DNA from 2 places in the Terrabacter sp. Soil810 genome. Region 1 is predicted to be linked to the other one. Evidence: predicted binding sites of a transcription regulator. Region 1 holds the regulator's gene; the other holds the start of a gene.
The links. The regulator HspR, encoded in region 1, represses chaperone genes until heat shock. The targets are predictions, from matches to a motif close to AAGTTGAGTCNNNNNGACTCAACTT.

Region 1 (15,542 bases):
CGACATGCTGGCCCGCGCGCAGGGCGGGGTGTGGGTCGGCACGCCGAGCTTCACCGACATCGCGGCGTCGCTGACGGCCCGGCGCAACGAGGGGTCGCCCGAGATCGTGCCGGTCGTCGACGCGGGCCTGCACATCCGCTTCGCGGCGAGCGGCGACCAGCTGACCCACGACTACTACGGGCGCGACTACGGCGCGTGGGACTTCCCGCGCTTCGTCTACGCCCAGCACGCGTCCGACCCCGTGGTCTGGTGGAACCCCGCCCTGCTCGGCGCCGAGCCCGACTGGCTCCGCGAGCCGCGGGGTCGCGACGTCAACCCCGACGTCACGTGGATCCCCTTCGTGACGTTCTGGCAGCTGACCACCGACATGGCCGTCGGGCACGACCCGCCGGACGGCTACGGCCACCGCTACGGCCCCGAGCTCGTCCCGGCGTGGGGGTCGGTGCTCGGCGGGTCGCCCACCGACGACTACTCGAAGCTCGTCGCCGGCATCGAGGAGACGGTCAACCGGGTCGAGTGACCGCGGCTCCCCGCTTCTCGTCGACACCCCGACGTCCGTCGGTGACGACGGTGGTGACGACCGTCGTCACCGGCGAGGCGAGCACGCCTCAGGCAGAGGCGGATCCGAACCGCGCGACGTAGTGCCAGACCCGCTTGAGGGCCTGCTCGTCGTACCGACCCGTCCGTGACGCGTCCCCGAGGACCTGCGGCGTGACGACGCCGTCCACGGCGAGTGCCACGCCGAGGGCGACGTGCTCCGGGCCGCGGTAGTCGGGGTGGGCGCGCAGCGTCGCGACGTCGAGGCAGTATCCCGGGTGCCACTCGACGGGCACCCCGAGGCGGTGGGCATCGGCCTCGACGCCGGTGCCGCGGTAGCAGGGGTCGAGCACGAGTGCCTCGACGTCGGTCGACAGGGCGACCACGCCGTGGACGTGCGCCTCGACGTAGTCGTCGAGGAGGTCGTGGTCGGCGGAGTCGGCGAGGGCGCCGAGCGCGAACGCCGTTGCGGTGCCGAAGTGCTCGGGCTCGAAGACGCTGTCGGGGAAGCAGAACGTCGTCCGCTCGAGCGTGTGCGCGGCGAGCCTCACGTGCGCCGACCCGAAGCGCGGCGCCGCGCCGTACGGACGGCGGTGCAGGTCGAGCGCGCCGTACTTCGGCCGCAGGGCCGGCTCGGCCCCGTCGTAGGCACCGCCGAAGATCCTGCTCTCCCAGCGCCACCGGTCACCGCCGGGGTGTGCCGTCAGCCCGCCGTTGCTCGTCCCGGTCTCGAACTGGGAGCGGTAGACGCCGTCGCGGGCCATGACGGCGATAACAGGCTCGCCGCGCACGAGCCGGTCCGGGTGGAAGTTGAGGGTGACGCGCAGCGTCGGGTCGAGCGCCGGCCCGGCCGAGAGCCCGCGGACGTGCGCGAGCGCGCGCCGGACGGCATACGGCTGCGAGGTCACGGGCTCATCCTCACATCCGCGCCTCGCCTCGCGGCGGCGTCCGCGGGGACCCTGACACGCGGCACCCTCCGGGTCACGGGGTAGGAATGGTGCATGGGCACGAAGATCGACCTCCCCGAGCACGACCTCACCGCCTACCGGGCCGACCCCACCGGAGCGCCGCGCGGCGCGGTGGTCGTGATCCAGGAGATCTGGGGCCTGGCCGACCACATCAAGGACGTCGCCGACCGCGTCGCTGCCCAGGGCTACGTCGCCGTCGCTCCCGACCTGCTCGGGCACGTCGGTCTGACTCCCGAGGTGGGCGCCCGGATCTTCGAGCTGATGTCCAGCGCGTCGGAGGAGGACCGGCTCGCCGCGCAGCCGCAGATGCGCGCTGCGACGACCCCCGCCCGGCAGCCGGAGTTCGCCGCGTGGGCGGTGCCGGCACTGCGCGCCGTCGTCGACTCCCTCGTCGCCGAGCCCGGCGTCGACGGCCGGGTGGGCGTCATCGGCTTCTGCTTCGGGGGGACGTACGCGTTCGCCCTCGCGGCCGCCGACCCGCGGCTGCGCGCGGCGGTGCCCTTCTACGGGAGCTTCCCCGAGAGCGCCGACCCCGCCACGATCGGCTGCCCCGTCCTCGCCTTCTACGGTGAGGACGACCACGGCATCACCGACGGGGTGCCCGAGCTCGAGTCGCGCCTGGAGCAGGCGGGCGTCGACTTCACGGCGCGGGTCTACCACGGCGTCGGGCACGCCTTCTTCAACGACACCTCGCCGTCGAAGTACCACGCCGAGGTCGCCGCCGACGCGTGGGAGCGGACGCTGGCCTTCCTCGACGAGCACCTGCCCTCATGACCTCCCCACCCCGCCGGGCGTGGCCTGCCACAGGGTTCTCGCCGGTCTTTCGTCCCACGGGCACACCCGCGTGCGGTAGGCCTGTGGGATGACCGACACCGCCACAGCGCCGGACCCCGGCAACCCGCTCGTGCTCGGCCCCATGCTGCGCTACATCGGCGAGACGGACGCGACCGTCTGGGTCGAGGCCTCCGGCCCCGGAGTTGTCACCGTGCACACCGACGGTCGCGACTGGACCGCTCCGACGTTCATCGTCAAGGGGCATCACTACGCGCTCGTGGTCGTCGACGGCCTCGAGCCGGGCGGGTCATGGGACTACACCGTCAGCATCGACGACACCCCGGTCTGGCCCGAGCCGGACAGCGCCTTCCCGCCACCGCGCATCCGCACCATCGACCGCGGCCGGCCCACCCGCCTGCTCTTCGGCTCGTGCCGTACCACGGTGCCGCACGACCGCGAGGGCCACCGCACCAACGGCGTCGACGCCCTGCGGACCCTCGCGCTCGCCCTGGCGCGGGGCGAGGAGGAGTGGCCCGACCTCGTGGCCTTCCTCGGCGACCAGGTCTACGCCGACGAGACGTCGGAGGCGATGCGCGAGTTCATCGCCGCCCGCCGCGACATCACCGAGCCGCCGGGCGAGGAGATCAAGGACTACGAGGAGTACGCCCACCTCTACCAGCTCGCCTGGGGCGACGCCGCGAACCGGTGGCTGTTGTCGACGGTGCCGAGCTGCATGATCTTCGACGACCACGACATCCGCGACGACTGGAACACGTCCTGGACCTGGCACGAGGAGATCAACCGGACGCCGTGGTGGCACGAGCGCCTGATGGGCGGCCTGTCGTCGTACTGGGTCTACCAGCACATCGGCAACCTCTCGCCGTCGCAGCTCGCCGACGACGAGATCTACGCCAGGGTGCTCGAGGCCGCCGGCGACCGCACCGCAGACCCGACGGCGGGTGAGCTCGACCTGACCGAGGCCGTCTTCGACCTCTCGCGCCGGTCGGACCGCCACCCCGAGGTCTACCGCTGGAGCTTCCGGCGCGACCTCGGCGACGTCCGCCTCGTCGTCGTCGACTCGCGGGCCGCTCGAGTCCTCGAGCCGAAGCACCGCTCGATGCTCGACCCCGACGAGATGCGCTGGCTCGACGAGCAGCTGACAGGCGACGTCGAGCACCTGCTCATCGGCACGTCCCTGCCGTTCATGCTCCCGCCCGGCCTGCACGACCTCGAGGCGATCGACGAGGTGCTCGCCATGGGCACCCACGGACGTGTCATCGCCGACCGGGCCGAGAAGGTCCGGCAGTCCATCGACCTCGAGCACTGGGCCGCCTTCAACGACGGGTTCGTCGAGGTGTTCGACACCGTCATGCAGGTGGCGCGGGGTGAGCGCGGCGCGGCTCCGGCGAGCGTCGTCTTCCTCTCCGGCGACGTCCACAACTCCTACGTCGCCGAGGTCGTCGACGCGAGGACCCGCCACGGCGCGACCTCGCGCATCATCCAGGCCGTCTGCTCGCCGATCCGCAACCCCATGCCGCGGATGGTGCGCGTCATGATGTCCGCCTTCGCCCGCGGGCTCGTGGGTCCCATGCGGTTCGTCGCCGAGCACTCGAAGCGCGTGCCCGACCCTGCCTACCCGTGGGTGGTCACCGACGGGCCGTGGTTCGACAACTGCCTCGCCGAGCTCACGGTCCAGGGCCGGGACCTGTCGATCGTCTGGCGGGGCGGCGAGATCCGCGACGGCGACGACGCCCACCCGGTGCTGACGACCGTGTCCAGCGTGCGCCTCCCGGCAGCAGGCTGACGGGCCAGCACGTGGACGAGGTCGAGCGGCGGATCGCGCTGGCGCGCAAGGCCGTCCGAGCGTATGCCGAGAACCCCAAGGTCGCGGCGGCGCTCATCGGCGGCTCGGTGGCCCGTCGGCTCGCCGACGCGGCGTCCGACATCGAGCTCGACGTCTACTGGTCCTCACCGCCGACGGCGGCGGACCGCGAGGCAGCCATCGAGGGCGCCGGGCTCACCCGGGTCTACGCCGAGGAGGACGAGCACGAGTGGGCCGACGGCCTGCTCGTCGGCGGCGTCAAGACCGACGTCAGCGGCTTCGTGACATCGACCATCGACACCTACCTGGACCGGGCGCTCATGGGCGACACCGAGGCGGAGCTCCAGGTGCGGGTCACGGCCCTGCGCGACGGCATACCGCTGCACGGGCACGACGTCATCGACGCGTGGCGCGCCCGCTGCGACGGCTACCCGGAGGCGCTGGCCGTCGCCCAGGTGCACCAGGCCCTCGACCTGCGACCCCGCGAGCGGCTCGAGATGCTCGCGGACCGGGACGACGTCGTGCTGCTGCACCGCGACCTCCTCGACGGGGTGCAGGGCGTCCTCGACGCCCTCTTCGCCGTCAACCGGGTGTGGATGCCACACCCCTTCCACAAGTGGCTGGACCGTGAGGCGACGCTGCTGGCCCACCGTCCGGAGCGGCTCGTCGAGCGCACCCGGGCCCTGCTCGTCGCGTCCCCGCACGTCGCGGTCGCCGCGCTGGTCGCCCTCGTCGAGGAGACGTACGACCTGGCCCTCGAGCACGTGCCGGACGCCGACGTCGCCCCGCTGCGCGCGGCGTTCGAGCAGCGCCGGGTGGTCGAACCCTAGGTGCGGCGCAGCCGTCCGCCGAGTCCCTGCGGCGCGTCGGGCACCGGTGGTGTGGCGGGGTCCGGCCCGAGGGCGGGTGCGGCTTCGGGGCATCGGCGGCGGAGGGAGCGGTCTATGGCCGACATCGCGAGGAGCAGGACCGAGACGACCGTGAGCACCACGGCGAGGGCGTGCAGTCCTGCGGTGTCGGCACGCTCGGGGAACGCGGCGGCGTTGGCGGCGGCGGCGACCATGGCGCCGAGGTACATGGAGGTGCGCAGCAGCCCGGCCGACGAGCCGAGGCGGTCGGGGTGGGCCTGTCGGTAGAGGGCGTTCTGGTTCGCCAGGCCGATGAGTCCCTGCGGCACCCCGACCACGCCGACGACGGCGACGACGAGCCAGAGCGGTGAGTCGTCGTGGAGCAGGGGCAGCCCGAGGCAGGCGAGCACCTGCAGCGCGCCGCCGACGACGAGCTTGCCGCGCACCTGCTCACGACGACCGAAGACCGTCGTCACCGCGATGGCCACGACGAACATCGGCAGCAGCGCGAGCCCCGCGCCCGTGGCGGTGAGGCCCCGGCCCTGCTCGAGCCACTGGGTGAAGCCGTAGAGGAAGGCGTAGCTCACCGTGGAGGCGAGCAGCTGCCGGACGTACGTCGCGACCAGGGGAGCGTTGCCGGCCAGGAGGCGGACGTCGATGAACGGGTCGTCGGCGCGCCGCTCGCGCAGCACCAGGCCCGTGACGGCGACGGCGACGACGAGCAGGAGCGGCCAGCGCGCCGCCGCCGGCTGCATGAGGAAGAGCAGCAGTGCGGTCAGGGTCGCGGCGAAGAGCGCCATGCCGGTGACGTCGAGCCCCCGTGGGCGCCCGTGTCGTCGTCGCGGTGCAGCTGCTCCTCGCGGGGCAGGCGCAGCGACCCGAGAACGAGGCAGGCGAGCGCGAGCGGCACGTTGACGGTGAAGATCGTGCGCCAGCCGCCGAGCCCGATGAGCAGGCCGCCGACGGTCGGGCCGATGACGGCCACCGTCTGGTTCGCCGCGGAGAGGGCGGCGAGCACGCCCGCGGGCGAGTCGGTGCCGGTGCGCACCGACTCGCTGCGGATGAGCACCATCGAGGCGGGAGCCAGATCGTCGAGGATGGCGGAGCACCGAGGGCCAGGCCGATCGGGACGAGCGCGACGGCGAGCATCGAGGAGTTGACGGGGTTCAGCACCGACCCGAGCACCATCGGCGCGACGAGGCGCCGGTCGAAGCGTCCGGCCGGCGGGGTGCGTGCACGGTCCGTGGCCTCGGCGGCCGCGCCGGCCTCGGCAGCGCGGGTCATCGGCGCGCGAGCCGGTCGAGCAGGACCATGGCGTCGATGACGGTGCGGCGCTCGGCCTCGGTGAAGTGGTCGGTGAGGGCCCTCGAGAGCCACTCCTCGCGGGCGGCGCGGCTGACGTCGATGCGGCTGCGCCCGGCGGTCGTGAGGGACACCAGCTGGCGGCGGCCGTCGGTGGGGTCGGGGCGGCGTTCGACGAGGCCGCGCTCCTCGAGGACCGCGAGGGTCGCCGCCATCGACTGCGGCCGCACCTGCTCGCCGGCCGCCAGGGCGCTGGCGGTCGCGTCGCCGTCGCCGAGTAGCCGGCTCAGCACGGCGGTCTGGGAGGGGGTGAGACCGTCGAGCTCGGCGACGTCGCGCAGCCGGCGACGCAGTCGGCTGAAGGTCACCCGGATGTCGTGGGCGGCGCGGCCCGCGGTCGGCGCGATGGCGTGCGAGCCGTCGGTCGCGACTCGGGTGGTGCTCCTTGATGCCATGACTCGACCGTAGAACTCGACAGGTGAAACTGTCCAGTCACACCTGTCGAGTTGGTCACGTGACGCGGACGAGCAGGATGCGGTCGTCGCCGGCTCCGGGGCTCTGGCGACCGTCGCGGTTGCTCGTCGTCACGAGCAGCGTGTCCGGCCCGACCGTGAGGACGCCGCGCAGCCGGCCGTAGCGTCCGACGAGGAAGTCCCGGGGAGCCGCCGCGGTCCCCGTGCCGTCGAGGGGGATCCGCCACAGCCGCTGCCCGCGCAGGGCAGCCATCCACACCGAGCCCTGGGCGATCGCGATGCCGCTCGGGGAGTCCTCGGGTGGGCCCCACTGGGCGACGGGGCCGGTGACCCCGGCCCTGCTCGTGCGCCCCTCCGTCTGCGGCCAGCCGTAGTTGCGACCCGGCCGGATGAGGTTGAGCTCGTCCTCGCTGTGGTCGCCGAACTCGGAGGCCCAGAGCCGACCCGCGGCATCCCACGCGATGCCCTGCACGTTGCGGTGCCCGTAGGACCAGACGAGCGTCCCGAAGGGGTTGCCGGGAGCCGGGCGCCCGGCCGTCGTCATCCGCAGGATCTTGCCGCCCAGCGAGCCCTTGTCCTGGGCCACCGCCGGTTGCTGCGCCTCGCCGGTCGTCGCATAGAGGTAGCCGTCCGGGCCGAACGCGAGACGTCCGCCGTTGTGGTGCACGTTGTGGGGGATGCCCGTGACGAGCACCCGCGGCGTGCCGAGCTGGCGACCGGCCGGTGCCGTCGGGTCCCAGGGGATGGCGGCGATCCGGTTGTCGCCCGCGGTCGAGTAGTACGCGTACACGAGGCGGTCGTGCGCGAAGGTGGGCGAGACGGCGATGCCGAGCAGGCCCGCCTCGCCCTGCTGGGCGACGTTCGAGACGACGCCGGGCACGGTGCCCACACGGGTGAGGTGAGAGGCGGCGACGTCGAGCCGGTAGATGCGGAAGCTGTCGCGGGCCGAGACGAGGACGGTCCCGTCCGGTAACCGGGCCAGGCCCCATGGCACGTCGATCCCGGTGGCGAGCGTGCGCACGACGGTCGCGCTGCCCGTCGCCCGGCCGGCCCTCGACGTGGGTGCGGGGCTCGTCGGGGTGGCCGGGCCGCTGGACGTCGTCGTCGAGGACGGCGTCGGAGTCGTCGGTGAGGGTGCGCTGCTCGTCGTCGGGCTGGACGGGGGCGCGGAGGTCGTCACCGCTCTCGTGGTGGCGGCGGTGGTCCCGGTCGGCGCCGGCGGGCCCGACGAGCAGGCTGTCGTCGAAAGCCCCACCAGGCCGAGGACGGTGGCCGCGGCGAGCGCGGTGCGGGTCGTGTGCGGCATGAGGCACCTCCCGCCACCGACGCTAGCGACGGACCCTGTGGCGTGCACCGGGCGCCCTGCCCCGGCGGGAACAATCCCAGCGACCCCAGAGTTGAGTGGGGTGAGCGCAAGATTTGCGAGTGCGGTTTTGACAATCACGTCGGAGCCGGAGCAGATTGAGCGAGGACCTGTTTCACCAGACCACCAGCAACACCCGGTCTCCACCTAGATCATCAAGGAGTCACCCATGGCACGTGCCGTCGGAATCGACCTCGGTACCACCAACTCGGCCGTCTCCGTCCTCGAGGGCGGCGAGCCGAGCATCATCTCAAACGCCGAGGGCGGTCGCACGACCCCATCCGTCGTCGCGTTCTCCAAGAACGGCGAGGTGCTCGTCGGCGAGGTCGCCAAGCGCCAGGCCGTCACCAACGTCGACCGGACGATCCGCTCGGTCAAGCGCCACATGGGCACCGACTGGAAGTCGCCCGAGATCGACGGCAAGACGTACACCGCCCAGGAGATCAGCGCGCGCATCCTCCAGAAGCTGAAGCGCGACGCCGAGTCCTACCTCGGTGAGACCGTCACCGACGCCGTCATCACCGTCCCCGCCTACTTCGACGACGCCGAGCGCCAGGCCACCAAGGAAGCCGGTGAGATCGCGGGCCTCAACGTCCTGCGCATCGTCAACGAGCCCACCGCTGCCGCCCTCGCCTACGGCCTCGACAAGGGCAAGGAGGACGAGCTCATCCTCGTCTTCGACCTCGGTGGCGGCACGTTCGACGTGTCCCTCCTGGAGGTCGGCAAGGACGCCGAGGACGGCTTCGCCACGATCCAGGTGCGCGCGACCAACGGTGACAACCACCTCGGTGGCGACGACTGGGACGACGTCGTCGTCCAGCACCTCATCACCCAGGTGAAGAACAAGACCGGCCAGGACCTGTCCAAGGACAAGATCGCGATGCAGCGCCTTCGCGACGAGGCCGAGCGCGCCAAGAAGGAGCTCTCCACCGCGACGAGCACCAACATCTCGGCGCAGTACATCTCGATGACGCCCGAGGGCCCGATCCACCTCGACGAGAACCTCACCCGCGCGCAGTTCGAGCAGATGACGAAGTCGCTCCTCGACCGCACCAAGGCGCCGTTCCACAAGGTCATCGAGGACGCCGGCATCAAGGTCGCCGACATCGACCACGTCGTGCTCGTCGGCGGCTCCACCCGCATGCCGGCCGTCAGCAGCCTCGTCAAGGAGATGACCGGCGGCAAGGACCCCAACAAGGGGGTCAACCCCGACGAGGTCGTCGCCATGGGCGCGAGCCTGCAGGCCGGCGTCCTCAAGGGTGAGCGCAAGGACGTCCTGCTCATCGACGTCACGCCGCTCTCGCTCGGCATCGAGACCAAGGGTGGCCTGTTCACCAAGCTCATCGAGCGCAACACCGCGATCCCGACCAAGCGCTCCGAGATCTTCAGCACCGCCGACGACAACCAGCCGTCGGTCCTCATCCAGGTCTTCCAGGGTGAGCGCGACATCGCGCAGCACAACAAGTCGCTCGGCACCTTCGAGCTGACCGGCATCGCGCCGGCCCCGCGTGGTGTGCCGAAGATCGAGGTCACCTTCGACATCGACGCCAACGGCATCGTCAACGTCTCCGCCAAGGACCAGGGCACCGGCAAGGAGCAGAAGATGACGATCACCGGTGGCTCGGCCCTGTCGAAGGAAGAGATCGACAAGATGGTCAAGGACGCCGAGGCGCACGCCGACGAGGACCGCAAGCGTCGCGACGAGGCCGAGGCCCGCAACCAGGCCGAGCAGCTCGTCTTCTCGACCGAGTCCTTCCTCAAGGAGTCGGGCGACAAGGTCCCGGCCGACGTCAAGACCCCGGTCGAGGAGTCGCTCGCCGACCTCAAGGCCGCCATCGCCGAGGGCTCAGAGGCCGGCGCCGACGAGATCAAGGCCAAGGTCGAGGACCTCAACACGAAGTCCCAGGCCATGGGCCAGGCCGTGTACGCCTCCGAGCAGGCCTCCGCGAACGCCGCCGCGGGTGCCGCCGGGCAGGACGGATCGCCCTCCGGCGACGGCGCGTCCGGCACGTCCGGCACGTCCGGTGCCTCCGACGCGTCCGACGACGACGTCGTCGACGCCGAGGTCGTCGACGACGACGAGGTCAAGGACGCCAAGTGACCGAGTCCCCGAAGCACGGCACGTCCGGCGAGCAGCCTGACGTGACCGCATCGGGCGCGACGGGTGCCGGCGGCGACGCCGCCGGCACCCCGCCGCGGGGCGGTTCGGCCCACGGCGAGCGCCACCACACGTACTACGAGGGCGGCCCGGGCGCCTCGTCCGAGCCCGGTGGTGAGGACGAGTTCGACCACACCGCAAGCGAGTCCGGCGAGCCCTCGGAGGCCGAGGGCGTCGTCCTCGCCGAGGAGGACACCATGGCCGCAACGCTGCTCGCCGACCTGCAGCGACTGCAGGCCGAGTACGTCAACTACAAGAAGCGCGTCGACCGCGACCGCGAGGTCATCCGCCACACCGCGGTCGGCAGCGTCGTCGAGTCGCTGCTCCCGGTCCTCGACGACATCCACATGGCCCGCCAGGCCGGCGACCTCGCCGACGGTCCGTTCGCGTCCATCGCCGACAAGCTCGAGGCGACCCTCGGCCGCTTCGGCGTCGAGCGCGTCGGTGAGGCCGGCCAGGAGTTCGACCCCAACGTGCACGAGGCCCTCATGCACGTCGAGGCCGAGCTCCCCGAGGGGGCAACGGGCACCACCGTCGTCCAGGTGCTCCAGCCCGGCTACCGCATCGGTGACCGGCTGGTCCGTGCCGCCCGGGTCTCGGTTGCCGACCCCGCCTGAGACGTCCGCCGCCGGGCTGCACACGCAGCCCGGCGGCATACACGATGATGGGAGCAGCGTGAGAGTCACCGTGAACGAGGAGGTGCGCCATGGCTAGTCAGGACTGGTTCGAGAAGGACTTCTACGCGATCCTCGGCGTGCCCCAGGACGCCGACGCCGCGACGATCAAGAAGACCTACCGCAAGGTCGCGCGCACGATGCACCCCGACCACAACGTCGGCGACGCCAAGGCGGAGGAGCGCTTCAAGGAGGTCGGGGAGGCGTATGCCGTCCTGTCCGACCCCGAGAAGCGCCGCGAGTACGACGCGATCCGCGCCATGTCGCACGGCGGCGCCCGCTTCACGGCAGGTGGCGCGGGTGGGCAGGGTGCCGGCTTCGAGGACATCTTCTCCGCCTTCGGCGGAGCGGGGGCTCCCGGCGGCCAGCGCGTGCGCTTCGACACCGGCGGCGCAGGTGGTCAACCCAACCTCGAGGACATCCTCGGTCAGATGTTCGGCGGTGGTGCTCCCGGCGCCGGCTACGGCGGCTACGGCGCGCCGGCCGGGCCTCGCCCCGGTGCCGACGTCCAGGCGAGCACGCGCATCGGCTTCCGCGACGCCGTCGAGGGCTCGACCGTGTCGCTGAGCTCGCCCGACCTCGGCCGCATCAACGCCCGCATCCCCGCCGGGGTGAAGGACGGCCAGCGGATCCGCCTGCGCGGCAAGGGTCGTCAGGGCGACCCGGGAGCTCCGGCCGGCGACCTCATCCTCACCGTGGCCGTCGACAAGCACCCGGTCTACGGGCGCGACGGCGACAACCTCACCCTCGACCTGCCCGTCACGTTCGCGGAGGCGGCGCTCGGTGCGACCGTCGCGGTCCCGACGCTCGACGGCGGCTCGGTCAAGGTCAAGGTGGCCCCGGGCACGCCGAGCGGACGCGTCCTGCGGCTCAAGGGCCGCGGCGTCAAGCGTGGCGACCACACGGGCGACCTGCTCGCCAAGGTCCAGGTCGTCGTGCCGCAGCGGCTCACCGACGAGGCGCGCGAGGCCGTCGAGCGGATGGCCGCCGCTGAGAACGGCCACGACCCGCGGGCCGACCTCTTCCAGCGCGCCCGAGCCTGACCACCACCGACGAGACCCGACGGACGGAGGACGACGATGGCCCGCAAGAGTGCCCGCCCCGGTGGGCACGACGACGACGCGCCGGTCTTCGTCATCTCCGTCGCGGCCGAGCTGGCGGGCATGCACGCCCAGACGCTCCGGCAGTACGACCGGCTCGGTCTCGTGTCGCCGTCGCGCACGCGTGGCGGCGGCCGGCGCTACAGCACGCGCGACGTCGAGCTGCTCCGCGAGGTGCAGCGACTGTCGCACGAGGGTGTCTCACTGGCCGGTATCCAGCGCATCCTCGACCTCGAGAACCACGTGGCGGCGCTCCGGTCGCGGGTCGAGGAGCTCGCCGCCGAGCTGGCGGCGGCCCAGGCCGCCCTGTCTGCCGGGGCCCGGGTCTTCGCGGTCGGTCCGCGCGGAGAGGTGGTCGCGGTCCGACCCGGCCAGCGTCCGCCGCGCGCCCCGTCGTCGCAGGCGCTCGTCGTGTGGCGGCCGGAACGCTAGCGTCCCGGCTCGCGGGACCCCCCGCGTGTGCCACACTGTGCTCGCCTCAAGCAGACGGGGCGCCGTTGTGGAATGCCGCCGGAGGCAGCTTCTTGACCCCAGTCCCGGAGGTCGTGTGACCCCGCACCACCCGGAGGGCGCCCTCTTCGGCGCCCCCATGACGAACCCGCACGGCGTGCCGCCGCGTCAGGGCGAGATGCTCGACCTGTTCCGCCGCACCGACTGGTCCGCGACACCGCTCGGCCCGGTCGAGACGTGGCCGGCCAGCCTGCGCATCCTCGTGGACGTGTGCCTGTCGTCGCGCTTCCCCATGCTCGTGTGCTGGGGTCCCGACCTCGACATGGTCTACAACGACGGCTACCGCACCCTCCTCGGCGAGAGCAAGCACCCCGATGCGTGGGGCCGGCCGGTGCGTGAGGTGTGGCCGGAGGTGTGGGACGTCATCGGACCGATGTTCGAGGGCGTCACCACGGGTGGCCCCGCCACGTGGGTCGAGGACGAGCTGCTCGTCGTCGACCGTGCCGGCTACCTCGAGGAGGCCTACTTCACGTGGTCCTACGGCGCCATCCACGACGAGGCCGGAGCCGTCGTGGGCGTGCTCAACGTCGCGACCGAGACCACCACGAAGGTGCTCGCCGAGCGTCGTGCCGACGTCTCGGCCCGTCTCGTCGCCGCGCTGGCCGACGCCGAGGACTCCGAGGACGTACGCCGTCGCGCCCTCGACGTGCTGGGTGCCGACAGCCACGACCACCTCGCGAGCGACCTCCGCTGGGCTGCACCCGGTGACGCGCTGCCGACGGTCGACGACGAGGGCCGCCCGGTCCGGGTCGTCCCCGTCGTCGAGCCCGGCCTGCTCGAGCCCACGGCACACCTGCTGCTCACCGAGAACCCCCGTCAGCCGTGGGACGCGACGCTCCAGGTCTATGCCGAGCTGTGCGCCTCCCACGTCGCGATGGCCCTGAGCGGTATCCGCCGCCTCCAGGACGAGCGCGACCGCGCCGAGGCCCTGGCCGAGCTCGACGTGGCCAAGTCCGACTTCTTCGCGAACGTCAGCCACGAGCTGCGCACGCCGCTGACCCTCATCGCCGGCCCGGTGCAGGACGCCCTCGCCGCCGACGGCCTGGACCCCGAGCAGCGCCAGCGCTTCGAGCTGATCCGCCGCAACACCGACCGCCTCGCGGGCCTCGTCGACCGCATCCTCGACCTCACCCGGGTCGAGGCCGGGGCGGTCGAGCCGCACTGGGTCCCGGCCGACGTCGAGGAGCTGACGACCGGCATCGCCGCGAACTTCCGCCCGGCCATCGAGCGCACGGGACTCGCGTTCGAGGTGGTCTGCGACGACCTCGACCACGAGGCCTACGTCGACGTCGACATGTTCGAGCGCATCGTGCTCAACCTGCTCTCGAACGCCCTGAAGTTCACCGCGCGCGGCCGGATCTCGCTCCACTTGGGCGGCGACGAGCACGGGTACGCCGTGTCGGTCACCGACACGGGCATCGGCATCGCCGAGAAGGACCTCGACCTCGTCTTCGACCGGTTCCGGCAGCTCGACCGCGGTGACGACCGGCGGTCGCGCGAGGGCGCCGGCATCGGCCTGTCGCTCGTGCGCCAGCTCGTCGACCTGCTCGGGGGCCGGGTCGCCGTGCAGTCGCGGCAGGGCCAGGGCAGCACCTTCACCGTGTCGTTCCCGTGGGGCCGGGCGGCCGAGCGTGCCGCGTCGCGCCCGTCGATCACGCCGCGCTCGGCCGAGTCCTTCATCCACGAGGCGAGCAGCTGGGTCGTGCGCGACGAGGTCGCGGCGGAGGTGCAGCCCGCCACCGACGGTGCGACGTACCTCCCCGGCCCGGCGTCACCGACCTCGAGGGGCGGCGACGTGCGACCGACGCTCCTCGTCGTCGAGGACAACCACGACATGCGCGACTACATCGCGCGCCACTGCGTCGTCGACTTCGACGTCGTGTCGGTGCGCGACGGGGTCGAGGCCCTCGACCACCTCCGCACCCGGCGCCCGTCGATCGTCCTCGCCGACGTCATGATGCCGCGGATGGACGGCCTCACGCTCGTGCGCGAGATCCGCGCCGACCCGGGTCTGCGGGACCTGCCGGTCGTCCTGCTCTCCGCGCGTGCGGGCGTCGAGGCCAGCACGACCGGGCTGCTCGAGGGCGCCGACGACTACGTCGTCAAGCCCTTCCAGCCGCAGGAGCTCCGCGCGCGCCTCGCCGCCAACCTCGTGCGCGCTCGGTCGCGCTCGCGCGACGCCGCCTGGCTGCGGGCCATCCTCGGCGCCATCCAGGAACCGTTCGTCGTCGTCGACGGCGAGGGTCTCGTCATCCAGGTCAACGACGTGTTCACGCGGACGTTCGGCTGGTCCCTCGCGGACGGCCCGATCGTGCCGCCCTACCCGTGGTGGGTCCCCGAGTCGGAGTCGTCCGACGAGCGTCGCCAGCACCAGCGACGGATGGAGCTGCTCCAGTCCGGACGACCTGTCGAGGACGACCGCTACCGCATCCTGCGCCGTGGTGGCGGCGAGGCGTGGGTTCACGTCCGGTCGGCGAGCGTGCCCGGCACGGCCGAGCACGACGGCTTCGTCATCGTCGTCGTCCGCGACGAGACGCGCGAGCGCGAGTCCCGGATGCGGCGCGAGCTCGCGGCCCGGATTGCTGTCGACCTCGCCGTCGCCGAGGAGCTCGACCAGGTCCTCGCCACGGCCGTCACCGGCTTCACCGTGCTCTTCGACGGTGCGGTGACGCTGCGCGTCTCGCCGACGAAGGGGGAGCCGGTCGTGCTGTCCCCGCGCGGACGTGTGGCGGTCGGCGACCTCGACCCGGGCGTACGCCAGGGGCTCGAGTCCTCGCCGCACCGGCACGACGTGCTCGTCGGCGACAAGCGAGAGGGCCTGCTGCTCCTCCCGACGGTGCACGAGTCCGACTGTCGCGCCTGGGTCCAGTTCGACGAGCCTCGGCTCGTCTCGAGCGACGAGCTCATCGTCGGCGACCTGCTCGCGCAGTCGCTCGGCCAGGCCGTCGACCGCGTGGTCGCGCAGCGGGCCCGCGCGCAGAAGGAGCACCAGCTCGAGCAGGCCATCGAGAGC
Region 2 (15,542 bases), on a different contig from region 1:
ACCCGTGCGAGGCTCGACGCGCCGGACACGATCGCCACGACGACCACGGCCGCGACGACACCGAGCGTCTGCCCGAGGGGCAGCACGAGTTCGCGCAGCTCGAACGGCCGGCCCTGGAAGCTCAGCCGGGCCACGAGCGGGAGGACCGCGAGGTAGACGACGACGCCGGCCAGCGCGCCGAGGACGGCCTGGGCCGCCGCCTCGGCGAGCGTCATGAGCGTGACCTGTCCGGACGTGGCCCCGGCGAGCCGGAGCGCGGCCAGGCGCTGGTCGCGGCGGGCGATGGCGAGGCGCGCGGCGACGCCGCCGAGGGTGAGGATCGGGATGACCATGCACGTCGTCGCGATCCAGGCGAGCGTCACGTAGAGGTTGCCGAGCGCTGCCTCCTCGGAGAGACGGCCCTCGAGTCCCCCGGGCGGGAGCGGGTTGCGCGCCTCGAAGGCCCGGAGCCCCGCGACGCAGACGAGCAGGGCCGCCGTCGCCACGGCGAACGAGACGACCGCGAGGACTCCGGGCACGCGGTTGTCCGCAGCTCCCGCGCGACGGAGTCGCCACCACAGACCGGTCGCAGCCCTCATCGCGCCACCACCGCAGCCGGATCGGCCGGGTCGACAGCGTCGACAGCGTCGGCTGCGTCGGCAGCGTCGGACCCGGCGGCGATGCGACCGTCGCGGACGCGGACGACCCCGTGGCACCAACGGGCGACGTTCTGGTCGTGGGTCACGACGACGAGGGAGGCGCCGGTGTGCGCCGCGAGCTGCGTCAGGTGGTGCATCACCTCGGCGCTCGTCGTCTGGTCGAGCGCACCGGTCGGCTCGTCGGCGAAGACGACGCCGGGACGGGCGACGAGCGCGCGGGCGATGGCCACCCGCTGGGCCTGCCCTCCCGAGAGCTCGCCCGGGCGGCGCTTCTCCAGGCCGGAGAGACCGAGGGGTGGGAAGAGGGCCGCCGCTCGTGCCGTGGCCTCCGAGCGGGACGTGCCGCCCAGCATGAGCGGCAGGGCGACGTTCTCGATCGCCGGCAGCTCGGGCAGCAGCATCCCCTGCTGGAAGACGAAGCCGAAGTCCTCACGGCGCAGCACCGTCCGCTCGCGGTCGGACATGCGTGCGATGTCGCGGCCGCGCCACAGCACCTGGCCGCCCGTCGGTCGCAGGATGCCGGCGAGGACGTGCAGCAACGTCGTCTTGCCCGAGCCGGACGGACCCATGACGGCGAGGCTCTCGCCGGCCCGGATCGTCAGGTCGACACCGCCCAGCGCCGGCGGACCCGCGGAGGCCGAGCGTCCGTAGGTCATCACGAGGCCGCGGGCCACGAGGTCGCTCCCGGGGTCGCGGCCGGAGTCGCGCCCGGGGCTGCGCCCGGCGTCGACCGCCGGCGCAGGCGACGGGACGGGCGGGGCGAGCGAGGGGGAGGTCGGGCGCTCGGGGGCACCGGCCGGCATACGGGACGGGTCGTAGTAGCTCATGGACCCACCCTCGCCGCGGCGGGACCGGCCGCACATCGGGCCGTGGTCGCGTTCCGCGCGGGACGGCATACGACCCCGGTATGAGCTCGGGAGGGCGGCGTACGCCGAAGGGGCCGGGGACGTGATGTCCCCGACCCCTTCGGTCAGTCGCGCGACTCGCGCCGGTCAGCGCTCGGTGCCGGCCAGACCAGCATCCGGGTAGATCTGGTCGTCGGGCACGGCCGGACCGGTGGTGATGTTGACCCCGAGCGCCTCGTCGAGGGCAGCACCCTCGGGAAGCTCCGGGAGGTCGTCGGCCGGCCGGTGCGCGGCGTCCGGGTGGGCCATGTTGGAGAAGGTGAACGTCTCCGCCTTGCCCTCGCCCTCCGTGTCGACCTTGACGTACTGGCCGGAGGAGAAGTCCCCGAAGAGGATTCGCTCCGACAGGGCGTCCTCGATCTCGCGCTGGATGGTGCGGCGCAGCGGGCGAGCACCGAGCACGGGGTCGTAGCCCTTCTTGGCCAGCAGGTCCTTGGCGGCCTGCGTGAGCTCCATGCCCATGTCCTTGTCCTTGAGCCGCTTGTCGAGCTTGGCGATCTCGAGGTCGACGATCTGGATGATCTCGGCGCGGCTCAGGTGCGGGAAGACGATCGTGTCGTCGACTCGGTTGAGGAACTCGGGCCGGAAGTGCTGCTTGAGCTCGTCGGTGACCTTCGCCTTCATCCGCTCGTAGTCCGAGCGGCTGTCGGGTCCGGCCGAGAAGCCCATGTTGGCCTTGGAGATGTCTCGCGTGCCGAGGTTGGTCGTCATGATGATGACGGTGTTCTTGAAGTCGACCATCCGACCCTGCGAGTCGGTGAGGCGGCCGTCCTCGAGCACCTGTAGCAGCGAGTTGAAGATCTCCGGGTGGGCCTTCTCGACCTCATCGAAGAGCACGACGGAGAACGGCTTGCGGCGCACCTTCTCGGTGAGTTGGCCGCCCTCCTCGTAACCGACGTAGCCGGGAGGCGAACCGAAGAGCCGGCTCACCGTGTGCTTCTCGGAGTACTCGGACATGTCGAGCTGGATCAGCGCGTCCTCGCTGCCGAAGAGGAACTCGGCGAGCGTCTTGGCGAGCTCGGTCTTACCGACACCGGTGGGGCCGGCGAAGATGAACGAGCCACCGGGGCGGCGCGGGTCCTTGAGGCCGGCACGGGTGCGGCGGATCGCCTGGGACAGCGCCTTGACGGCGTCGTCCATGCCGACGATGCGCTTGTGCAGCTCGTCCTCCATGTGGAGCAGGCGGCTGGACTCCTCCTCGGTCAGCTTGAAGACCGGGATGCCGGTGCTCGCCGCCAGGACCTCGGCGATGAGCTCCTCGTCGACCTCGGCCACGACGTCCATGTCGCCCGACTTCCACTGGGCCTCACGGGCGGCCTTCTCCTGGCGCAGGCGCTTCTCGTCGTCGCGGACGCGGGCCGCGCGCTCGAAGTCCTGGCCGTCGATGGCCGACTCCTTCTCGCGCACGAGCGCGGCGATCTTCTCATCGAACTCGCGCAGGTCCGGCGGAGCCGTCATGCGGCGGATGCGCAGTCGCGCGCCCGCCTCGTCGATGAGGTCGATCGCCTTGTCGGGCAGGAAGCGGTCGTTGACGTAGCGGTCGGCCATGTTGGCCGCCGCGACGAGGGCGCCGTCGGTGATCGTCACGCGGTGGTGTGCCTCGTAGCGGTCACGCAGACCCTTGAGGATCTCGATGGCGTGCGGCAGCGTCGGCTCCTGCACCTGGATCGGCTGGAAGCGCCGCTCGAGGGCCGAGTCCTTCTCGATGTGCTTGCGGTACTCGTCGAGCGTCGTCGCACCGATCGTCTGCAGCTCACCGCGGGCGAGCATCGGCTTGAGGATGCTCGCGGCGTCGATGGCACCCTCGGCAGCACCGGCACCGACGAGGGTGTGGATCTCGTCGATGAAGATGATGATGTCGCCGCGGGTGCGGATCTCCTTGAGGACCTTCTTCAGCCGCTCCTCGAAGTCACCGCGGTAGCGGCTGCCGGCCACCAGCGAGCCGAGGTCGAGGGTGTAGAGCTGCTTGTCCTTGAGCGTCTCGGGCACCTCGCCCTTGACGATGTCCTGGGCGAGGCCCTCGACCACGGCGGTCTTGCCGACGCCGGGCTCGCCGATGAGGACGGGGTTGTTCTTGGTGCGGCGGCTCAGCACCTGCATGACCCGCTCGATCTCTTTCTCACGTCCGATGACCGGGTCGAGCTTGCCCTCGCGGGCAGCCTGCGTGAGGTTGCGACCGAACTGGTCGAGCACGAGGGAGCCCGCGGGCGTGCCCTCGGCCTGGCTCTGGCCGACGCCGGCGCCGGCCTTCTCGCCGCTCTGCCCGCCCTGGTAGCCGGAGAGCAGCTGGATGACCTGCTGGCGGACCTTGTTGAGCTCTGCGCCGAGCTTGACGAGGACCTGGGCGGCGACGCCCTCGCCCTCGCGGATCAGGCCGAGCAGGATGTGCTCGGTGCCGATGTAGCTGTGGCCGAGCTGGAGCGCCTCGCGGAGCGAGTACTCGAGGACCTTCTTCGCGCGGGGCGTGAAGGGGATGTGGCCGGTCGGGGCCTGCTGCCCCTGGCCGATGATCTCCTGGACCTGGGCCCGGACCGCTTCGAGCGAGATGTCGAGCGATTCGAGGGCCTTCGCGGCGACGCCTTCGCCTTCGTGGATCAGACCCAGGAGGATGTGCTCGGTCCCGATGTAGTTGTGGTTGAGCAGGCGAGCTTCCTCCTGCGCGAGGACAACCACCCTTCGGGCCCTGTCGGTGAACCGTTCGAACATGTTCTTCTCCTGACTGATCGAGAGACATCTCGATGCTATCCGTGCCCGCTGTGGACGAGCACACCCCGACCAACGCCGGTCGTGTCCCTCCTGTTCCCATCCTGAGCGTGATCGGCTCAGGTTCGGCTTCTGTTCGCCGTGAGCGGACAGATGCCGAGAGGCGTGTCCTGATCCTTGCGTATGCCGTGTCGTGCCCGCACGTCGCGACGGCGCGTGTCCCCCGGGCTTGCCTGCACCTGCGCGCCGACGCCATTCCGGCGCCATTCCGGCGTCAGGCCGGGACGGCCAGGTCGCCCGGTCTGCTCGGGAAGTACCGGCGCCACTCGTCGTTCAGTCGCGGCACGATGACGAGCCGCCGGATCCGCGCGTCGTCGAGGGCCTCGTCCCGACCGAGGTCGGTGAGCCACTGCTCGTCCGACTCGGCGTGCTGCCGACCGTCGTACTCGATGATGTGGGGAAAGGGGAGGTACGTCAGGTCGTAGCGGCGTAGCAGGGTGCCGTCGTCGTCGTGGACCCTGTGGTCGACCTCGGGCTCCGGCAGGCCGGCGAAGACGATGAGCAGTCGCAGCCGCGTCTCCATCGGTGAGTCGACGCCGGCCCGGACGAGCGTCGCTGCGCGGCGAGCCAGTCGGGAGTAGGGCCCTCGATGCTCGCGGGTCGCCGACACGAGCTCCTCGGGCGTCGTGCGACGCCGTCGCACGAGCGAGTCCCCGAGCACGACGAGGTCGACGAGCGAGAGCTGGTGGGCGAGGTCGAGGAACGTCTGCACCGGCGATGTCATCCGGATGCCTCGCCAGCGCACGACCCGCTGCCCGACCTTCGCTCGGTGGCCGGCGAGCCCCTCGCCCCTGACGCGGTGACGACGCGACGTGACGTGGACGTCGGGATCATCGGGCACCACTGCGCCGAGCAGCCGCGCGGCCGTGTGGTGCGAGACGTAGCTGTCCGGCTCCGCGACCAGAAGTGCGGCACGGGCGAGCAGGGCAGCGGTGAGCGGCTGGTAGACGGACACGTACACACCGTGGAACGGTGCGCGGTACCGACGCCGCAGGTCCCAGGCGGTGAGCCCCGCAGGCGCCTCGGATCGCCGGAAGGGCGAGCCCGCTTGTACTGTCATGCAACCGACGATCCAGCACATCGTGAGGCTCGCGCCGTCGTTCTCCACAGCCCTCCATCTCGGGGCCGCGGCGTGGGTGTGGGCTGGGTTCTTGGCTCCGGCCCTCCATCTCGGGGCCGCGGCGCGGGAGGGGTGGTGACTCGAACCGTTCTGCCACCACTCGGGGGCCGCGGCGCGGGTGTGGGCTGGCTTCTTGGCTCCGGCCCTCCATCTCGGGGCCGCGGCGCGGGAGGGGTGCGCGGAAGGGTGGTGACGTGACGGCTGGCTGGGTGCGGTCGTATGCCGGGGGGCTGCGTCAGGGGCGGCCGTGGGCGAAGCGGTCGTGGAGGTCGCGGACCTCGGCCTCGAGCTCCGGGGCCGGACCGTCGACGACCGCGCCCGGCACGACGTCCCGGATCGACAGCGCAGCGACCGGTGACGCCGCGGCACCCCACGCCGACCGCCACGCGCCCAGCTGGGCCGAGCTCACGGCATACGCGATCCGGCCGAGGCCGACCCAGGCGTGGGCGGCCGAGCACATGGGGCAGTGCTCGCCGGAGGTGTAGACGGTGGCGGCCGCGCGCTCCTCGGCGGTCAGGTGCGCTCCCGCCCAGCGGGCGATGGCGAACTCGGGGTGCTGCGTCGCGTCGAGCGCCACGACGTGGTTGTGGTCCTCGAAGAGCACCTCGCCGTCACCCGAGACGAGGACGGAGCCGAAGGGCTCGTCGCCGCGCTCGAGGGCGAGGCGGGCGAGCTCGACGGCCCGTCGCAGGTGGACGAGGTCGGTGGCGTCGAGGCTCATGCGACCCTCCCGGTGACGAGCGCGAACGTGACGAAGGCACCGCCGTCGGCCTCGAGCATCCCCTGCACGGGCGAGGTGGGCGCTCCCTTGAGCTCCATGACGGCACGTTCCCACAGCAGCCAGTTCGCGCAGGCGTCCGGCTGGTTGCGGGCGGTGACGGACGCGAAGGCGCGGCTGAACTCCCACTGGCTGCGCAGCCAGTCGGCGGTGTGCCACGCCGCGGACTCGGCGCCGACGACGCGGTCGATGTGCTCGGGGATCTCGCCGAGCTCGCGCACCTCGCTCGTCAGGGCGGGCGTCGCGACGCCGACCTGGCCACCGGGCTTGAGGAAGGTCGCGAGGTAGGGCGGGTAGTGGTCGCCGGTGCCGAAGTACTCCCACGCGTCGATGCTGACGATCGCGTCGAACGAGCCGCGGCCGAAGGGGAGCGCGTGCGCGTCGACGCGCATCGCGAGCACACGGTCGTCGACACCCTCCTTCCGGAACACTGCGGCTGCCTCGGTGGGGTCGACCCACAGGTCGGCGGCGACGACGCTGACGCCGTACTCCCTCGCGAGGAAGACCGACGTCGCCCCGAGCCCCGAGCCGAGGTCGAGCACGCGCATGCCGGAGCGCAGGTCGAGGTCGGCGGCGAGGTCCTCGAGCAGCCACAGCGGGTGCGGGCCCATGTCGAGGTCGACGAGCCACTTCGCGTCGTAGCCGTTCGACTTGGGGTAGGCGTCGCGGGTCAGGTGGTCGAGAGCGGGCATGCCTCGATCCTCCGGGATGGGACCTGACGGCGTCGACTCCGTTCCATGCGGCGAGAAGTGGCCGCTCGACCAGGACGAGGTGGCAACAGTTGGCCTCTCGACGGTGTCAGGGGGCGGGAACCAGGCGTTCCGGGGTGAGGTCGGCGAGCGACGTGCACCCCGTCAGCGCCAGCTGGAGGTCGAGCTCGGCCCGCAGGTTGCGGAGCACCTCCGACACCCCGTCAGCGCCGGCCAGGGCCAGGCCGTAGACGTGCGGTCGCCCGATGCCGACGGCCGTCGCGCCGAGGGCAAGGGCGACGAAGGCGTCTGCGCCGCAACGGATCCCGCTGTCGAAGATCACTGGCACCGACGACCCCGCCTCGCGTACGGCCTCGACGACGCCAGGCAGGGCGTCGAGGGCGGCCACCGTCCGGTCGACCTGCCGGCCGCCGTGGTTGGAGACGTAGACGCCGTCGACCCCGGCCTCGACGGCACGACGGGCGTCGTCGGGATGGAGGATCCCCTTGAGCACGATCGGCAGGCTCGTCAGCGCCCGCAGCCGCGGCAGGTCGTCCCACGTCAGCGACGGACGGCTGAAGACGTCGAGGAAGGTCTCGACGGCCGCGCGCGGCTCGGGTGCCGTGAGGTTGTGGCGGGTGTCGCCCGGGTGGTTCCGGCTCATCGACACGAGGGTCGCGACCGCCGCGGGCGTGGGACGTGGCCGGACCGTCGGCCCGGCGGCCGCCACCCGCTGGCGGACGAGTCGCTGGAAGACGGGGTCCGACGTGTACTGCGCGATGCCCTCGCCCCGGGCGAACGGCAGGTGCCCGAGGTCGAGGTCGCGTGGACGCCACCCGAGGTATGCCGTGTCGAGCGTGACGACGAGGGCGTCGCTGCCGCACGCCTCGGCCCGCGAGACGAGGCTCTCGACGAGGTCGTCGTCGCTGCTCCAGTAGAGCTGGTACCAGTGCCCGGTCCCGCCGAGGGCGCGGGCGACGTCCTCCATCGGCACGGAGGCCTGGGTGCTGAGGATCTGGGTGACGCGCTGCTCCCGGGCGCCACGGGCGACGGCGAGGTCGGCCTCGTCGTCGGCCATCGACAGCACACCGACGGGTGCGACGAGGAAGGGGCTCTCGTGCCGTCGACCGAAGAGCTCGACCGACGTGTCGCGCTCGGTCGTGTCGACGAGCATCCGCGGCACGACGCACCACCGGGAGAAAGCGGCCACGTTGGCATCGGCGCTCGCCTCCGAGCCGGCCGAGCCTGCGACATAGGCGAACCCGCGTTTCGACATCACCTTGCGGGCGGCCGCCTCGAGCCGTGTGCCGTCGGTGGGGACCGCCGGTCGGTGGCCGAAGGCGCCGGCCCGGTAGATGGCGGACTGGACGGTCCTGCCGATGCCCTCCTGCGGCATACGAGCTCCTCTGGTCGCGCGGGTCCCGGTGCTGCGGGGGTGCGGCCCGGACTGGGCCCATCCTGCTACGCGGCCGACCCGGGGGTCACCAGGTGACGGAGACGGTCTCGCGCCACCAGCGTTCGAGCTCGTCGACGGGCTCGGCGGCGCCTCGGGTCCACAGCCGGAGGTAGAGGTCGACGGGGTCGCCGGTCAGGGTGTGGTCGGCGGCGGCCTCGGGAGACCCTGGCCTGACCCGACGGGTCCGGATCGGCCGGCCGGTGTTGAGCTCGACGAGCCAGGCGACGTCGGCGCCCTCGGGACTCACGAGGAGTCGGGTCGGCGCGCCGGGTGACGCGCCCTCCCTGCGGCGGGTGACGAAGCCGACGAGCAGCTCGTCGATGCCGTCGAGCGCGATGGCCGGCCGGATCCAGGTCTCGTCGGCGCGGGCGGGCCGTCCGAGCCGGGCCCCGAGCGCGTCGACGGCGTGGATCGTCGTCTCGTGGCACTGCCGGCGGGTCCAGAAGAGTCGTGCCGGCGGAGCCTCCTTGAGGAAGACGAACGCGTGGAGGTCGTCGGGGGCATCGACGACCGCCTGAAGCAGCGCGGTCGCGCCGTCGTCGAACCAGCCGAGCACGTCGGCTGACTCCCGTCCCTCGCGCTCGAAGGGCTCCGCCTCGTCGACGGTCTCGCCGCGCAGGTGGCCGGCGGCCCAGCGGTGGACCATGCCCTGGTGCGCGACGAGGTCGAGCACCGTCCAGCCGGGGCACGTCGGGACGGGGGCGTCGAGACCGGCGGCCATCGCGTTGGCGCGCAGGACCGTCGCCGCGGCCCCGAGGGCCTCGCCGAGATCGTCGAGGCCGACGCCGAGCGGTCCCGGCGCGGCGAGGGCGGCATCGTCGGTCGTCATCAGAGCTCCTGGACTCCGCGGGCCAGCAGCGCGAGGGCCGTCGACCCCTTCTCGGTGGCGACCTTCGCGTCGGGGGCCGAGTAGGTGAGGCGCACGAGCACGTTGCCCACCTGCACGACGCCGACATAGTCGTGACGCGTCTCGTCCGGGGAGGTGCGCGTCACGTCGACCCGGCCGAGCGGCATACCCTCCGCCACGTCGCGGCGCTGGTTGGCGACGGTCGTCGTGACGCCCTGCGCCGGCCGGGGCGCCCGGCAGGCCGCCGCGGCGTCGAGCAGCGGCTCGACCGCCGTGGCGGCGGACGCGAGGTCGGGGTAGGTGATGGCGGCGACGTCGGCGCGGACACCTCCCGGGCCCTCCCAGGCCCTGGCGTATGCCGTGGGGCCGACGTCCCGGGCCACCGTGGGCCCGCCGGGGCACGACCTGACGACTGCCTCGGTCACGGCTTCCCGGTCCGTGCGGGTCAGTCCGCTGAGGTCGTGGCCGGCGAGGTAGGAGGCGACCGCAGCCCGGTCGTGGACACGGGGCGGCACCAGGCTCGCCGGTGGCGTGAGGGGCGCGTCGGACGTGGGCCCGCTCGAGGTGCTGCCGGCGCGGGTCGTGCCGGAGTCCGGGGGCGTCGCCGACCCGGTGGCGGCGGGCGCCGCGGAGCACCCGGCGAGCGCGAGCGGCACGGCAGCGACCGCGAGGGCAGCGGCTGCGGATCGGCGGGCGGCGGTCGGTCGTCGCATGCCAGCGAGTCTGCCCCATGGCCCGACCGGCACCGCGTGCGGCACGGGGAGGCGGGCGAGTGGAGGGGACGGGCCGGCGCAGGCTCCCGGCGGCGGTAGATTTGCCCGGCGGGACGGTCACCACCGCCCGCCGCCGTCACCCGAGCGACATCCCGAGCACCACCCGGAGGCCCCCGTGGACGCCAGCGACCTGCTGCGCAACTCGCTCCTGCAGCTGTCCAAGCAGGAGAAGATCCGAGACGTCATCGAGAAGGCGCCCGTGTCGCGCTCGGTCGTCAAGCGCTTCGTGCCCGGCGCCGAGCGCGCCGACGTCGTCGGGGCCGCCTCCGAGATCGCGGCGTCCGGCCGCCTCTCGACGATCGACTACCTCGGCGAGGACACGACCGACCTCGCGCAGGCGCGAAACACCCGTGACGCGTACGTCTCGCTGCTGACGGCGCTGCGCGACCAGGGGCTCACCGAGGGCGGCACCGTCGAGGTCTCGCTCAAGCTGAGCGCCCTGGGCCAGGCCCTGCCCGGCGACGGCAACGCGATCGCCCTCGACCACGCCCGCGAGATCTGCGAGCTGGCCAGGCAGTCCGGCACGACCGTGACCCTCGACATGGAGGACCACACGACGACCGACCTGACGCTCGACGCCCTGCGCGAGCTGCGCGCCGACTTCCCGACCGTCGGCGCCGTGCTGCAGGCCTACCTCTACCGCACCGAGGCCGACTGTCGGGACCTCGCCCACGCCGGGTCCCGCGTGCGCCTGTGCAAGGGCGCCTACAAGGAGCCCGAGTCGGTCGCCTTCCAGGCCGGCGCCGACGTCGACAAGTCCTACGTGCGCTGCCTCAAGATCCTCATGCAGGGCGAGGGCTACCCGATGGTGGCCTCGCACGACCCGCGGCTCATCGAGATCGCGGGAGCGCTCGCGGGCCAGGCCGGTCGCGACCCGAGGTCGTTCGAGTACCAGATGCTCTACGGGATCCGGCCCGAGGAGCAGAAGCGGATCTCCGACCGCGGCGACCAGATGCGCGTCTACATCCCGTACGGCCAGGAGTGGTACGGCTACCTCATGCGTCGGATGGCCGAGAAGCCCGGCAACGTCATGTTCTTCCTGCGCGGCATCGCGACCAAGAGCTGAGCGGGGCCCACGATGACGACGACGGCCATCTTCGGTGCGGGAGTCATGGGCGAGACCCTCGTCTCCGGCCTCATCCGGTCGGGCCGCACGCCGGGCGACCTCGTCGTCACCGGACGCACCCCCGACAAGGTCAACGCGCTCGCCGAGCGCTACGGCGTGCGCGTGCTGGCCAACGCCGAGGCGGCCGACGTCGCCGACACGCTCGTGCTCTGCGTCAAGCCGCAGGACATGGCGGCGCTGCTCGACGAGATCCACGACCACGTGGTCCCCGGCAACGCCGTCATCTCGCTGGCCGCCGGCATCACGACCGAGTTCCTCGAGTCGCGGCTGCCCGACGGCACGTCGGTCATCCGCGTCATGCCCAACACGCCGGCGCTCGTCGACCAGGGCATGGCGGGCATCTCGCCCGGCAGCCACTGCACCGACGACCACCTCGCCGAGGCCGAGGCGCTGCTCAGCTCGTGCGGCCGGGTCGTCCGGCTCGCCGAGAAGCACCTCGACGCCGTCACCGCCATCTCCGGTAGCGGGCCGGCCTACATCTTCTACGTCGTCGAGGCCATGATCGAGGCCGGCGTCGTGCTGGGCCTACCGCGGGCCACGGCTACGGAGCTCGTCGTCCAGACGCTCTACGGTGCGGCGACGATGCTCAAGGAGACCCGGGAGCACCCGACCGTGCTGCGCGAGCAGGTCAGCTCGCCCGGTGGCACGACCGTCGCCGCCCTGCGCCAGCTCGACGATCACAAAGTCCGGGCCGCGTTCGTCACGGCCATCGAGGCCGCGGCGGCACGCTCCAAACAGCTGGCGTCCGGCCAGGTCTGAGGGCATCGTGGGGTGATGGCCGAGCCCCAGCCCCACGACCAGCGCCTGCACCTGCACCCCGTCTCGCCCGACGACTGGGAGTCGCACCGCGACGTCCGTCTCGCGATGCTCCAGGACGCCCCCGACGCGTTCTGGTTCACCTACGCCGACGAGGCCGCCTACGACGAGGCCGACTGGCGCGAGCGCATCGAGGGCGCGTGGCTCGTGCAGGCCCGGGACGCCTCGGGAGTGCTCGGCAGCGCCGGCCTCGGCTCCCACTGGGAGCCCGAGCGGGCCACGACCGCAACGTTGTTCGGCATGTACGTCGCACCGCAGGCGCGCGGCCGTGGTGTCGGCGAGGCCCTCGTCCGGGCCGTCCTCGAGCACGCGCGACGCCTCGGCAAGTCCGAGGTCGTCCTGGAGGTGACGAGCTCCAACACGGCCGCGGAGACGTTGTACGCGCGGTGCGGGTTCGTGCGCTCCGGCGCGGTCCACGACCACCCGCGGCGGCCGGACCTGCGCGAGATCGAGATGGTCCACCGGCTCTGAGTCGCACTGTCGGGCAGTCGGTCCCGGCGTGCACCCGAACGTTCACCGGCCCGCGGGTGCGATCCGGCTGCCTGTCGTGCGAAGGTGGACCCATGAGCGACATCACCGTGCGTCCCCTCGGCGAGGACGACTGGGAGGACTACCGGTCCGTCCGCCTCGCCGCACTGCGTGAATCGCCCGAGGCGTTCGTGGCTTCGGTCGACGACGAAGAGTCCTACGACGAGGACTTCTGGCGTGAACGCATGCAGCGCTCCGCGCGGCTGGTCGCCGAGCGCGACGGCCTCGCCGTCGGCGTGGTCAGCGTCGGCACCGCCAAGGAGAGCGACGGCTCGGCCGGCGAGCTCTTCGGGCTGTGGGTGCGCCCCGAGGCCCGCGGTTCCGGTGTCGCGACGCACCTCGTCAAGGACGGAGCCTCGCTCGCCGCCGAGCGCGGCCACTCCCACCTCGTCTACTGGGTCGGCACCGAGAACGGCCGTGCCGTCGCCTTCGCGAGCGGCATGGGCTTCCGCCCGACCGACTACCGCCGACCGATGGGCGTCGTCAGCGAGGAGGACGGCGAGGAGGAGATCGCCATGGTCCTGCCGCTCGGCGTCGACAACGGGCCGCAGCTGCGCCTCTGACCCGGGCCGAGGCGCTGCGCCTCCGCTGGACGGCACGAACCCACCCCCTGCGCTCGGGGACGGTGGGTTCGCCTGTGCCACAGGGCAGGTGAGCGCTCAGGGGCGAGCGGCGAACCGTTCGATGAGCTCGACGGGGCCGCTGACGATGAGCATGTGGTGCGCCGAGATCTTCGTCTGGGGCACGGCATACGTGAAGTCGTCGCCGAGCGCCTTGACGCCGACGACGGTGACGCCGTACTTGCGGCGGATCTGGCTCTGCTCCAGCGTGAAGCCGATCGTCTCGCTCGGCGGTTTCAGCTTCACGATGGCGAAGCCGTCGTCGAACTCGATGTAGTCGAGCATCTTGCCGTTGACGAGGTGGGCGACGCGGCGGCCCGAGTCGGCCTCGGGGGAGATCACGTGGTGCACCCCGATGCGGTCGAGGATGCGCTTGTGCTCGGGCGACAGGGCCTTGGCCCAGATGGACGGCACTCCGGCATCGACGAGGTTGGCCGCCGCGAGCACCGAGGACTCGACCGACGACCCGATGCCGACGATCGCGATCCGCGGCTGCGCGGCGCGGATCATGTCGAGCGCCGTGGACTGCGCCATGTCAGCGTGGACGACCTTGGCCACCATGTTGACGTAGCTCTCGGCGATGGCGTTGTCGCGCTCGACGGCGATGACCCGGTGGCCCAGCTTGGTGAGCTCGAGAGCGACGGCCGAGCCGAAGCGCCCCAGCCCGATGACGATCACGTCGTCGTCGAAGAGCCGGTTGCGGCCCATGGGTGTTACCTCCGTCGTCCGTGGCGCGTTTCCGCGATAGCGTCTCAATCATGCCAACTCAGGCCCGGGTCGTCTGGGACTCCTCCTTCACGAGGTACGACTTCGGTCCTACGCACCCGATGGCACCCGCACGTCTCGACCTCACCGCCCGACTCTGCGACGCGCTCGGGGTCTTCGACGTCGACGGCGTGGAGGTGGTCGGGGCCGAGGTGGCCTCCGACGCGCTGCTCGCCACCGTCCACGACGACGACTACGTCGCCGCCGTCAAGGCCGCGTCGGTCGACCCGTCCGTCGCGGACGACGCCTACGGCCTGGGCACCGACGACGACCCGGCGTTCGTGGACATGCACGATGCCAGCGCCCGGGTCGTGTCGGGCACCGTCGACAGCTGCCGCGCCGTCTGGGAGGGCGAGGCCGAGCACGCCGTGAACTTCACCGGCGGCCTCCACCACGCGATGCCGGGCAAGGCGAGCGGCTTCTGCGTCTACAACGACATCGCCGTGGGCATCCAGTGGCTGCTCGACCACGGCGCCGAGCGCGTGGCCTACGTCGACGTCGACGTGCACCACGGCGACGGCGTCGAGCGCATCTTCTGGGACGACCCGCGGGTGCTGACGATCTCGGTCCACGAGACCGGGCGGGCGCTCTTCCCCGGCACGGGCTGGCCCAGCGACATCGGCGGCCCCGACGCCGAGGGCACCGCGGTGAACGTCGCCCTGCCGCCCGGGATCGGCGACGCCGGCTGGCTGCGCGCCCTGCACGCCGTCGTCATGCCGCTGGTCCGCGCCTTCAAGCCCGACGTGCTCGTGACCCAGCACGGGTGCGACACCCACGCCGAGGACCCGCTCGCACACTTCGCCGTGACGGTCGACGCCCAGCGGGCCGCGGCCGACGCTCTCCACCGCCTGTCGCACGAGGTGTGCGAGGGCCGCTGGGTCGCCCTCGGCGGCGGTGGCTACGAGGTCATCGGCGTCGTGCCCCGGACGTGGACCCACCTGACCGCCATCGCGGCCCACGCCCCGATCCAGACGACCGCCCCGATCCCTGAGGACTGGCGCGCCCACGTCGAGCAGGTCTTCGGCCGACCCGCTCCGCGACGCATGGGCGACCTGACCGCCGAGGACGGGCCGCTGTGGTGGCGCTCGTGGGAGATGGGGTACGACCCCGCGAGCGAGGTCGACCGCGCGGTCATGGCCACGCGCACGGCCGTCTTCCCGCTGCACGGCCTCGACGTCCACTTCGACTGAGTTCTCTGCGCCTCGCTTCGCTGCGGCGCGTGCCGCGGCGTACGTCAGCCGTCGCCTTCCTCCGTTCCGCTCGCTCGTTCCTCGCTCGCTACGCTGCGTCCAGGCAACGCCGACGCCGCGGCCGTCTGTTGTCGTCGGCGCCTCGCTTCGCTGCGGCGCGTTCCTCGCTCGCTGCGCTGCGTCCAGGCAACGTCGGCGCCGCGGCGATCCTGATAGGGTCCGCCGAATCCCGGTCGCACGCCCGCCGCGATCGCACGTATCCTTGCTGGACACGGCGACGACGGGCCTGACGATCCTGAGCCGAGCACGACCAGAGGCCGTCCGCGATCCGCGGCGGCGAAGGTGTGGTGGCACAGCGACATTCCCCATCGCCCACACCTCCGGGGCACCAACCCTCTGGAGGTGAACGGAATGCAACCAACCCGACCCACGACCCGTGCTCCGCGCGTACTCGCGCGTGACCTCACAGCCGTGCGACCCGGCGAGCGGGCCACGCTCGCCGGCTGGATCCATCGACGACGCGTCCTC

Region 2: ASG96_RS02570 (ATP-dependent Clp protease ATP-binding subunit) is a predicted target of HspR. The motif match lies at 4,348-4,372, and genes of this name have one in related genera.

What each region holds. Positions count from the first base shown of each region.
Region 1 is NZ_LMSW01000016.1:200,744-216,285, reverse strand. Features, by position in the region: gene ASG96_RS21780 (alpha/beta-hydrolase family protein) at 1-520, shown strand, start outside; gene ASG96_RS21775 (DUF3626 domain-containing protein) at 609-1,445, opposite strand; gene ASG96_RS21770 (dienelactone hydrolase family protein) at 1,539-2,279, shown strand; gene ASG96_RS21765 (alkaline phosphatase D family protein) at 2,368-4,083, shown strand; gene ASG96_RS21760 (hypothetical protein) at 4,095-4,931, shown strand; gene ASG96_RS23910 (hypothetical protein) at 4,928-5,749, opposite strand; gene ASG96_RS23905 (MFS transporter) at 5,725-6,021, opposite strand; gene ASG96_RS21750 (MarR family winged helix-turn-helix transcriptional regulator) at 6,230-6,706, opposite strand; gene ASG96_RS21745 (sorbosone dehydrogenase family protein) at 6,762-8,030, opposite strand; gene dnaK (molecular chaperone DnaK) at 8,257-10,188, shown strand; gene ASG96_RS21735 (nucleotide exchange factor GrpE) at 10,185-10,862, shown strand; gene ASG96_RS21730 (DnaJ C-terminal domain-containing protein) at 10,952-11,962, shown strand; gene ASG96_RS21725 (heat shock protein transcriptional repressor HspR) at 11,999-12,451, shown strand; gene ASG96_RS21720 (ATP-binding protein) at 12,567-15,542, shown strand, end outside.
Region 2 is NZ_LMSW01000001.1:574,299-589,840, forward strand. Features, by position in the region: gene ASG96_RS02560 (FtsX-like permease family protein) at 1-578, opposite strand, end outside; gene ASG96_RS02565 (ABC transporter ATP-binding protein) at 575-1,465, opposite strand; gene ASG96_RS02570 (ATP-dependent Clp protease ATP-binding subunit) at 1,631-4,249, opposite strand; gene ASG96_RS02575 (hypothetical protein) at 4,521-5,261, opposite strand; gene ASG96_RS02580 (nucleoside deaminase) at 5,662-6,147, opposite strand; gene ASG96_RS02585 (cyclopropane-fatty-acyl-phospholipid synthase family protein) at 6,144-6,896, opposite strand; gene ASG96_RS02590 (lactate 2-monooxygenase) at 7,003-8,289, opposite strand; gene ASG96_RS02595 (maleylpyruvate isomerase N-terminal domain-containing protein) at 8,375-9,178, opposite strand; gene ASG96_RS23560 (hypothetical protein) at 9,178-9,909, opposite strand; gene ASG96_RS02600 (proline dehydrogenase family protein) at 10,085-11,035, shown strand; gene proC (pyrroline-5-carboxylate reductase) at 11,048-11,854, shown strand; gene ASG96_RS02610 (N-acetyltransferase) at 11,870-12,382, shown strand; gene ASG96_RS02615 (GNAT family N-acetyltransferase) at 12,475-13,002, shown strand; gene ASG96_RS02620 (TrkA family potassium uptake protein) at 13,099-13,767, opposite strand; gene ASG96_RS02625 (acetoin utilization protein AcuC) at 13,818-15,014, shown strand; gene aspS (aspartate--tRNA(Asn) ligase) at 15,426-15,542, shown strand, end outside.